DNA from 2 places in the Ruminiclostridium josui JCM 17888 genome. Region 2 is predicted to be linked to the other one. Evidence: predicted binding sites of a transcription regulator. Region 2 holds the regulator's gene; the other holds the start of a gene.
The links. The regulator NrdR, encoded in region 2, represses ribonucleotide reductase genes. The targets are predictions, from matches to a motif close to CACNANATNTNGTG.

Region 1 (4,180 bases), on a different contig from region 2:
AAACTTTTTTCAACGTCAATTATACGTTGGTTTGCTGAACCTCTGAATTTAAGAAGAAGATCCCTCTGTTCCTGTATAAAGGGCCCGTCAACCAGTATATTAATATTATTAAGAAGTTCCATCCAGCCTTTTCTGGCATGTGAATTTTCAATCAACTGTTCAAATGTGTACCCCGAATAAACCATAACATTGAGTCCAAGTTTTTTAATTTCCTTAGCAAGGACTGCAAAAGTATCTGCCTGTTCAAAGGGTTCTCCTCCGCTGAATGTAACTCCATCCAATAGTGGATTTTTTCGTATTTTCTCCACTATTTCTTCAATCTCAATAAATTCACCACCATCAAAGGAATGGGTGTGAGGATTGTGGCAGCCTTTACAATTATGTGGGCAGCCCTGTGAAAAGATTACCATTCGTATTCCCGGACCGTCGACAATAGATTCATTGATTATTCCTGATATTCTTATCTGCTTGTTCATATTTATCACCACAATAAATGGGGCTGTTGCAAAACAGAAAGTTTTTGTTTTAAACCTAAAAATTAATTTTGCGACAACCCCATTTTATACTGTTATATAATTAATTACATATGTTTGACTCTATCTCGTACCTCAGCTTTTTTAGCATCATTAAACCTGTCAAGTGTCCCAACAAGATACCCGGTAATACGCCTAATCCTTTCAAAATGTCTATCGTCTTCTTCTCTTCCGCACTTAGGACATGTATCGCCTATTATTCCCGTATAACCGCATACAGGGTCTCTGTCAACAGGATGGTTTATTGAGCCGTATCCTATTCCTGACTCCTTCATTGCTCTGATAATCTTTTCAAAGGCTTCCAAATTGTTTAGGGGATCACCGTCAACTTCAACATAAGTTATATGTCCCCCATTAGTTAACTCATGGTAAGGAGCTTCAGTCTTTATCTTGTCTATTGCATTTATCTTATAGTAAACAGGCACATGAAAACTGTTTGTATAATATTCTCTATCTGTCACACCTTCTATATTACCAAATAATTTCTTATCATACTTTATAAATCTGCCTGACGTACCCTCTGCCGGAGTTGCAATAAGAGAAAAATTCATATTGTATTTCTCACTTGCTTCGTCCATTCTCTTTCTCATATAGCCTACGATTTCAAGACCGAGATTTTGAGCTTGTTCAGATTCTCCATGGTGCTTCCCGATTAATGCCTTGAGACACTCTGCCAAACCGATAAAGCCCATGGTAAGTGTTCCATGCTTCAATACTTCCCCAACTTCATCTTCCCAACTCAACTTTTCAGAATCAATCCATACTCCCTGTCCCATAAGGAAAGGAAAGTTTTTGACTTTCTTCTTTGACTGAATAAGATATCTTTCGTAAAGCTGGTCAATTACCAAGTCAATTTTCTTATCAAGTTCTTCAAAGAAAATATTAAGGTTCTTATTGCTTCTTAAGGCTATTCTCGGTAAATTTATGGTTGTAAAACTCAGATTTCCCCTGCCAAATATTACTTCCCTGTCAGGGTCATATGTATTTCCTATAACTCTGGTTCTGCAACCCATGTAAGCAATCTCAGTATTAGGATCCCCATCCTTGTAGAATCTTAGGTTATATGGAGCATCTATAAAAGAAAAGTTAGGGAATAATCTCTTTGCACTGACACGGCATGCCAGCTTGAAAAGATCATAGTTAGGGTCACTTTCATTATAGTTTATTCCCTCTTTAACCTTGAATATATGTATGGGGAATATTGGTGTTTCACCATTTCCAAGGCCTTCTTCTGTAGCCAGTAACAGATTTTTAATCACAAGCCTTCCTTCTGGTGAAGTATCTGTTCCGTAATTAATGGAACTGAAAGGTGTTTGTGCTCCTGCTCTGCTATGCATTGTATTGAGGTTATGAACAAATGCTTCCATAGCCTGATAAGTGATTCTGTCAGTTTCTTCTTCAGTCTTTTTTACTGCAAAACTCTGAGCTTTCTCAATCAAGGCTTCGTCCGAAATACATTTCAATAGAAATTTCTTTTCTGCTTTAATATATGGCTCCATTCTATTTAGCGCCGGCTTTATTCCGATTTCTTTATATATTTCTTCACGAGCTTCTTTAATCTCATTTGAAAAATCATTTCCTGTTAGCAATTCCAATGATTTCTTCAAATTCTGCCTGTATCCCTTTTCAAAAGTCTTTGCAACCCCCAATGACATTCCATAATCAAAATTTGGAATGCTCTGACCTCCATGCTGATCATTCTGATTTGACTGGATTGCAATACAAGCCAAAGCTGAATAACTGCTGATATCATTTGGTTCTCTCAGGTATCCATGTCCTGTACTAAAACCACCTTTAAACAACTTTTGAATATCTATCTGACAGCAAGTAGTAGTCAATGTTAAAAAATCCAAGTCGTGTATATGTATATCTGCATTATTATGAGCTCTCGCATGCTCCGGTTTAAGTACATACATTTCATAGAATTGTTTTGCACCCTCAGAGCCATATTTAAGCATTGTTCCCATAGCAGTATCACTGTCTATGTTTGCATTTTCACGTTTTAAGTCATTATCCTTTGCATCTTTGAAGGTGAGTTCCTCATAAACCTTCATCAAGCGTGTGTTCATTTCACGTATTCTTGTTCTGTCTGCCCTGTATAAAATGAACTCCTTGGCCGTTTTTGCATGGCCTGTCTCAATTAACACCTTTTCTACTGTGTCCTGTATTTCTTCAACACTGGGTACTCTTCTTTCAGGACTTGATTCAATGAAATCAACAACTCTTTCTGCCAATTCCATTGCCGTCTTGTAATCCTTACCTCCGGTAGCGCTAGCTGCCTTAAAAATAGCATTAGCAATTTTTTCAATGTTAAATGGTACTTCTCTTCCGTCACGCTTTCTGATTTTGGTTATCATGTGGCTAGCCACCCTTCTCAAATTTTTTCTTTTGCAGTAAATTTATTAACTCTTGCTAAAAAAGCAAAATATGCGCACAAATAAAAGTGCAAATCAAATTGCACAATAATTCGGGCCACCAGCCAAAATGGCCGTAGCCTTGAACATGTGTTTATGCCATATATCTAAATAATTTTATGTTGTGAATATGTATATATTCATCACTTTTAACAATATGTTGGTGCAACTATACTATCACTATCAAGATATTGTGTCAACAAGTTATTATTTTGATGTATCTAAATTTTAGCCTGTATGCCTTAATTAAGATTTATTTTCTACCTTTATCTTTTTTTGTTTTGGTTTTTGACTATATAATATCTTATGCAAAAAAGAGCAAATAAAATAAGCATAATAGCCAAGATACCTTAACCTGCTTAAAACAGGTTTTTACGTGGTATTATGCTTTTATTTTCTCTTTATTCCGTAAGCTGCTATCTGAGCTACTATATGTCCTCCAAGCTGTTTAAAAGTTTCTTCAGTTCTATTAATTCTTCTTTTGTAAGTGTAATACCCTTTCCCATCTTTTCATGATCTGGAGACCAATCCCTAATATCATACTTTGGGGCTCTATCATTCCAGCTTACCAAATTCAATTCCTTATACCAACCTTTTCCCGACTCAGATAAAGTACCAATGTTTTGAGTTATTTCAAACTTTATTTCAGCCATATATAGCAATCCTCCCCAAATTAAATTATACCCAGTCATCAAGTTTTTTATCTTTAAAAGCACCTAACAGTGCAGCACCTACTAAAATACCTGCATTACCCATTTCAGCCATTTTAAATTCAGGAAGATTAAGCTCTTTGGAATATACTCTATCTTTTAAAAGCTCAACCAATGGGTTTACAATTGTGTTGCCTAGTTTACTTATGGGCCCTGCTAATATTACAACTTCAGGCATTAATATATTTACAATGTTTGTTAATCCCTCAGCAAAATATTCAACAAATTCTGAGCATATTTTTTTGGCCTTTTCATCACCGGCCTTTGCAGCTTCAAATATAGTCAATTCAGTTATCTGTGCAACATTGTTCATAACCATTTTACCTAAAATGGAATCCGGATTTTCTGCTGCAAGCTGTTTTGTTTGATTAATAAGAGAAGTTCCAGACACATATTGCTCCCAACAGCCTTTTCTGCCACAGCTACACGGTCTCCCATTATGTTCTATAACCATATGTCCGAACTCAGTCCCACCAAAGTTAAAACCATTATATATACTACCATCGATAATAATTCCTCCGCC
Region 2 (4,180 bases):
TACATATCAACTTTTATATTTGCCGGTGCGGCCCTTGCTTTCTTGTTTTTTAACAATCAGGGAGGTTTTGTGAAAAACGGTATTGTTTATGTATTTGGACAATCAAAATGGAGTTTGATGTTTTTTTCACTTGTTACGGTGGGTATAATCATAAAAATATTTATGGAAGTAATTCAAAGTAAATTTACCAGAGAAAATCTACTAATACCTGTTAAGATTGCCTTTGATAACAGAAAGATAGGGTTTCCAGCTTTGGTGGATACAGGCAACTCGTTAAAGGATCCATTAACAAATAATCCTGTAATGGTTGTGGAGTTTAATGCTCTTGAAGAACTACTGCCCATAGAGATAAAGGATATATTTAAAAATTCAAAAGAAGATGATTTAAGCTGTGTAACTACAACAATTTCAACTTCGAAATGGTTTTCAAGATTCAGATTGATACCCTTTAGCTCACTGGGAAAGGAAAATGGAATGCTTATAGGGTTTAAACCTGATTTTATTGAAATTGGTGAGGAAGAAGAAAAAAGGGATGTAAAAAATGTGATTGTAGGTATATACAACAGGTCCCTGTCAAGGAATGAAAAGTACAAGGCACTGCTTGGCCCGGAACTGGTTGCGTAGGCTAAATTACTATATACATATTTGAAAGGGGACAGCTAAATGAATTTAGTATCCAGGTGTAAGATGTACTTACTAATTAAGTACGAAACGCTATTAAGGAAATTTAAGATTGGGAGCGTATTTCCAATACATTACATAGGAGGCAGTGAGGCCTTACCGCCTCCTCTTACCTTAGACGAGGAGACATACCTCCTTAATAAACTTGAGCAAAGTGATTATGGCGTTAAAAGTATTTTAATTGAGAGAAATCTCAGGCTAGTTGTTTATATTGCAAGAAAATTTGAAAACACGGGCGTAGGAGTAGAAGATTTGATTTCCATAGGTACTATAGGTTTGATAAAGGCTATAAATACCTTCAATCCTTCAAAAAACATTAAGCTTGCAACATATGCTTCAAGATGTATTGAAAATGAAATACTCATGTATTTGAGAAGAAATAACAGGGTTAAGGCAGAAATATCTATTGACGAACCTTTAAATATTGATTGGGATGGTAATGAACTATTACTGTCGGATATACTTGGAACTGATAATGATATGATTCATAGAAGTATTGAGGATGAGGTTGATAAGGAGCTTCTTGCTGCAGCTATGAAAAAATTATCAGTAAGGGAAAAGAAAATCATGGAACTCCGATTTGGTCTTTCAAACGGTGTTGAAAAAACCCAAAAAGAAGTAGCGGATATGTTGGGGATATCACAATCATATATTTCGAGACTTGAAAAAAGAATTATCAGCAGACTGAAAAAAGAGATTAGCAGGATGACCTAGAGAGAAGCCGTTGAGCCCGCAAAAGCAAGATTGTCAAGGGTTTCAAGAAAAATATTTTGAATGCTGATTCAGTATAAAATAGACCTTCATGGCAATAATGATATTGCACAGTTATTATTGCTCTGGAGGTTTTTTATATGCTTATCAATAAAGTTGAAATATGTGGTGTTAATACATCTAAACTTCCTGTTCTTACAAATGAACAGAAAAAAGTATTGTTTGAAAGAATGCATAATGGTGATAATTCTGCTAGAGATGAGTTTATAAAAGGAAATCTCAGGCTTGTTTTGAGCGTTATTCAGAGATTTAATAATAGAGGAGAATACGTAGATGATTTGTTTCAGGTAGGTTGTATAGGTTTAATAAAAGCTATAGATAATTTTGATGTAAGTCAAAATGTAAAGTTTTCAACTTATGCAGTCCCAATGATAATCGGTGAAATCAGAAGATATCTAAGAGATAATAACTCCATAAGAGTTAGCCGTTCTTTGCGAGATATTGCATATAAAGCATTACAGGCAAAGGAGAGACTAACTACAAAAAATTCAAAAGAGCCTACAATCGCAGAACTGGCTCAGGAACTTCAACTTCCCAAAGAGGATATTGTTTTTGCATTGGATGCGATTCAAGACCCCATATCGTTATTTGAGTCTGTTTACCATGACGGAGGAGATGCTATTTATGTAATGGATCAGGTCAGTGATGACAAAAATATTGACGAGAACTGGCTTGAAACAATTTCCTTGAAAGAAGCCATGCGAAAACTAAATGACAGGGAAAAACTGATTCTTAATCTCAGGTTTTTTGAAGGAAGAACTCAAATGGAAGTTGCAGATGAAATTGGAATTTCGCAGGCACAGGTATCAAGACTTGAAAAGACTGCATTAATGCATATGAAAAAATACATTTAATAAATATGAAGAGTTAAATATTTCATATCAAAAAAATTAGGACATATAATTATTAATATATGTCCTAATTTTTTTAAAATTGCGGAGGTCAATACATGAGAAGAGCAAGTAGTTTGAAGGATAAGGAAGTTATAAACGTTTCTGATGGTACACGTCTGGGAATGGTTTCAGATGTGGAAATAAACCTCAATGACGGAAGAATAGAGGGGATAGTAGTACCTATACCGGGTAAATGGTTTGGCATGTTTGGTATGTTTGGAAAGGACAATGAATACATAATTCCATGGGAAAATGTAATTAAGGTTGGTGACGAAATAATACTTGTTGAAACCAATGAAAATATTGTAAGAAAGTTTTTAGAATGATAGTTACTGTATGTATACAAATATTATCAAATAAGGTAAAATGGAATAAGCATAAAAACACTTGCTTTTACAACAGGAGGATATAAACAAATGAAGTGTCCATTTTGCGGTTTTATAGAAGATAAGGTTATTGATTCCAGACCCACAGATGAAGGCTCTGCTATCAGAAGAAGACGTGAATGTACAAAATGTAATAGAAGATTTACTACATATGAAAAGGTTGAAAGTCTACCTTTGATGGTAATTAAAAAGGATAAGTCAAGACAGCCTTTTGATAGAGATAAACTGATGAATGGACTCTTGAGAGCATGTGAGAAAAGGCCCGTCTCTATAAATGATTTGGAGAAAATGGTAGAAAGCATTGAATCACAACTGCATAACTCACTTCAAAGAGAAGTAACTACAGAAGATATAGGTGAAATGGTTATGGCAAAGCTTAAAACTATGGATGAAGTTGCTTATGTGAGATTTGCGTCTGTTTATAGGCAATTCAAGGATATAAATACTTTTATGGACGAGCTTAGAAAACTCCTTAGAGATTAAAATAAGGAATAGATTGTATAAAAATACAACCCATTCATTTTTGATGGATGGGTTTTTTTGACTTTATTATAGTTTTATGTTAAAATTTATTTGATAGAATGATATCATTTCTTGTAATTTTTAGTATTTTGTCTTTTTAAATTTCTTAAAGTTATATTCAAATTTGATTTACATCTAAATTTCAAAAAAATTATAATGAGAGGATCTTTTATATGGTCTCAAAAGTAAAAAGCTGTGCCCTTTTGGGTATTGACGGCTGTATTGTTGACGTTGAAACGGATATAAGCAATGGTATACCCAGTTTTGACGTAGTAGGACTTGGCGATATGGCTGTAAGAGAATCCAGGGAAAGAGTCAGAGCCGCTATTAAGAATAGCGGGATAGATTTTCCCGTAAGGAGGATAACAATAAATTTGGCTCCTGCAAGTCTGAGGAAGGGAGGAGCAATGTATGACGTTTCCATTGCAATAGGAATACTTGTAGCGTCGGGTATAATAAAAAATACCGATTTAACGTCATACATGTTTTTAGGAGAACTATCTCTGGATGGAAGTATAAAACCAGTGGATGGAATCATTTCAATGGTTTGCTGTGCAGCTGCAAATGACATAAAGAATGTAATTGTACCTGAATCAAATTCCGATGAAGCAGCAGTGTTCAAAAGTGTAAACATCTTACCTGTAAAAAATCTTGATGACATTATAAAACATCTCAATGGTGATAAAATTATCCCATCCTATCTTATAGATGTGGATAGTATATTTATGCATAATACAAAAGACAGCTTGGATTTTAGTGATGTAAAGGGACAAGCAAGTCTAAAGAGGGCAATGGAGGTAGCCGCATGTGGTTCCCATAATATGCTTATGATAGGTTCCCCTGGCAGCGGAAAAACTATGCTGGCAAAAAGGCTGCCATCAATACTGCCTGATATGACATTCGATGAAGCAGTTCAAATAACAAAAA

Region 1: the regulator NrdR is predicted to act here: its motif matches at 3,130-3,143, upstream of K412_RS0119440 (anaerobic ribonucleoside triphosphate reductase).

Annotation. Positions count from the first base shown of each region.
Region 1 is NZ_JAGE01000002.1:714,519-718,698, forward strand. It holds gene nrdG (anaerobic ribonucleoside-triphosphate reductase activating protein) at 1-476, opposite strand, end outside; gene K412_RS0119440 (anaerobic ribonucleoside triphosphate reductase) at 581-2,890, opposite strand; gene K412_RS0119445 (YdbC family protein) at 3,376-3,600, opposite strand; gene K412_RS0119450 (ROK family protein) at 3,626-4,180, opposite strand, start outside.
Region 2 is NZ_JAGE01000001.1:221,695-225,874, reverse strand. It holds gene spoIIGA (sigma-E processing peptidase SpoIIGA) at 1-624, shown strand, start outside; gene sigE (RNA polymerase sporulation sigma factor SigE) at 664-1,395, shown strand; gene sigG (RNA polymerase sporulation sigma factor SigG) at 1,533-2,306, shown strand; gene K412_RS0101075 (YlmC/YmxH family sporulation protein) at 2,402-2,671, shown strand; gene nrdR (transcriptional regulator NrdR) at 2,762-3,214, shown strand; gene K412_RS0101065 (YifB family Mg chelatase-like AAA ATPase) at 3,427-4,180, shown strand, end outside.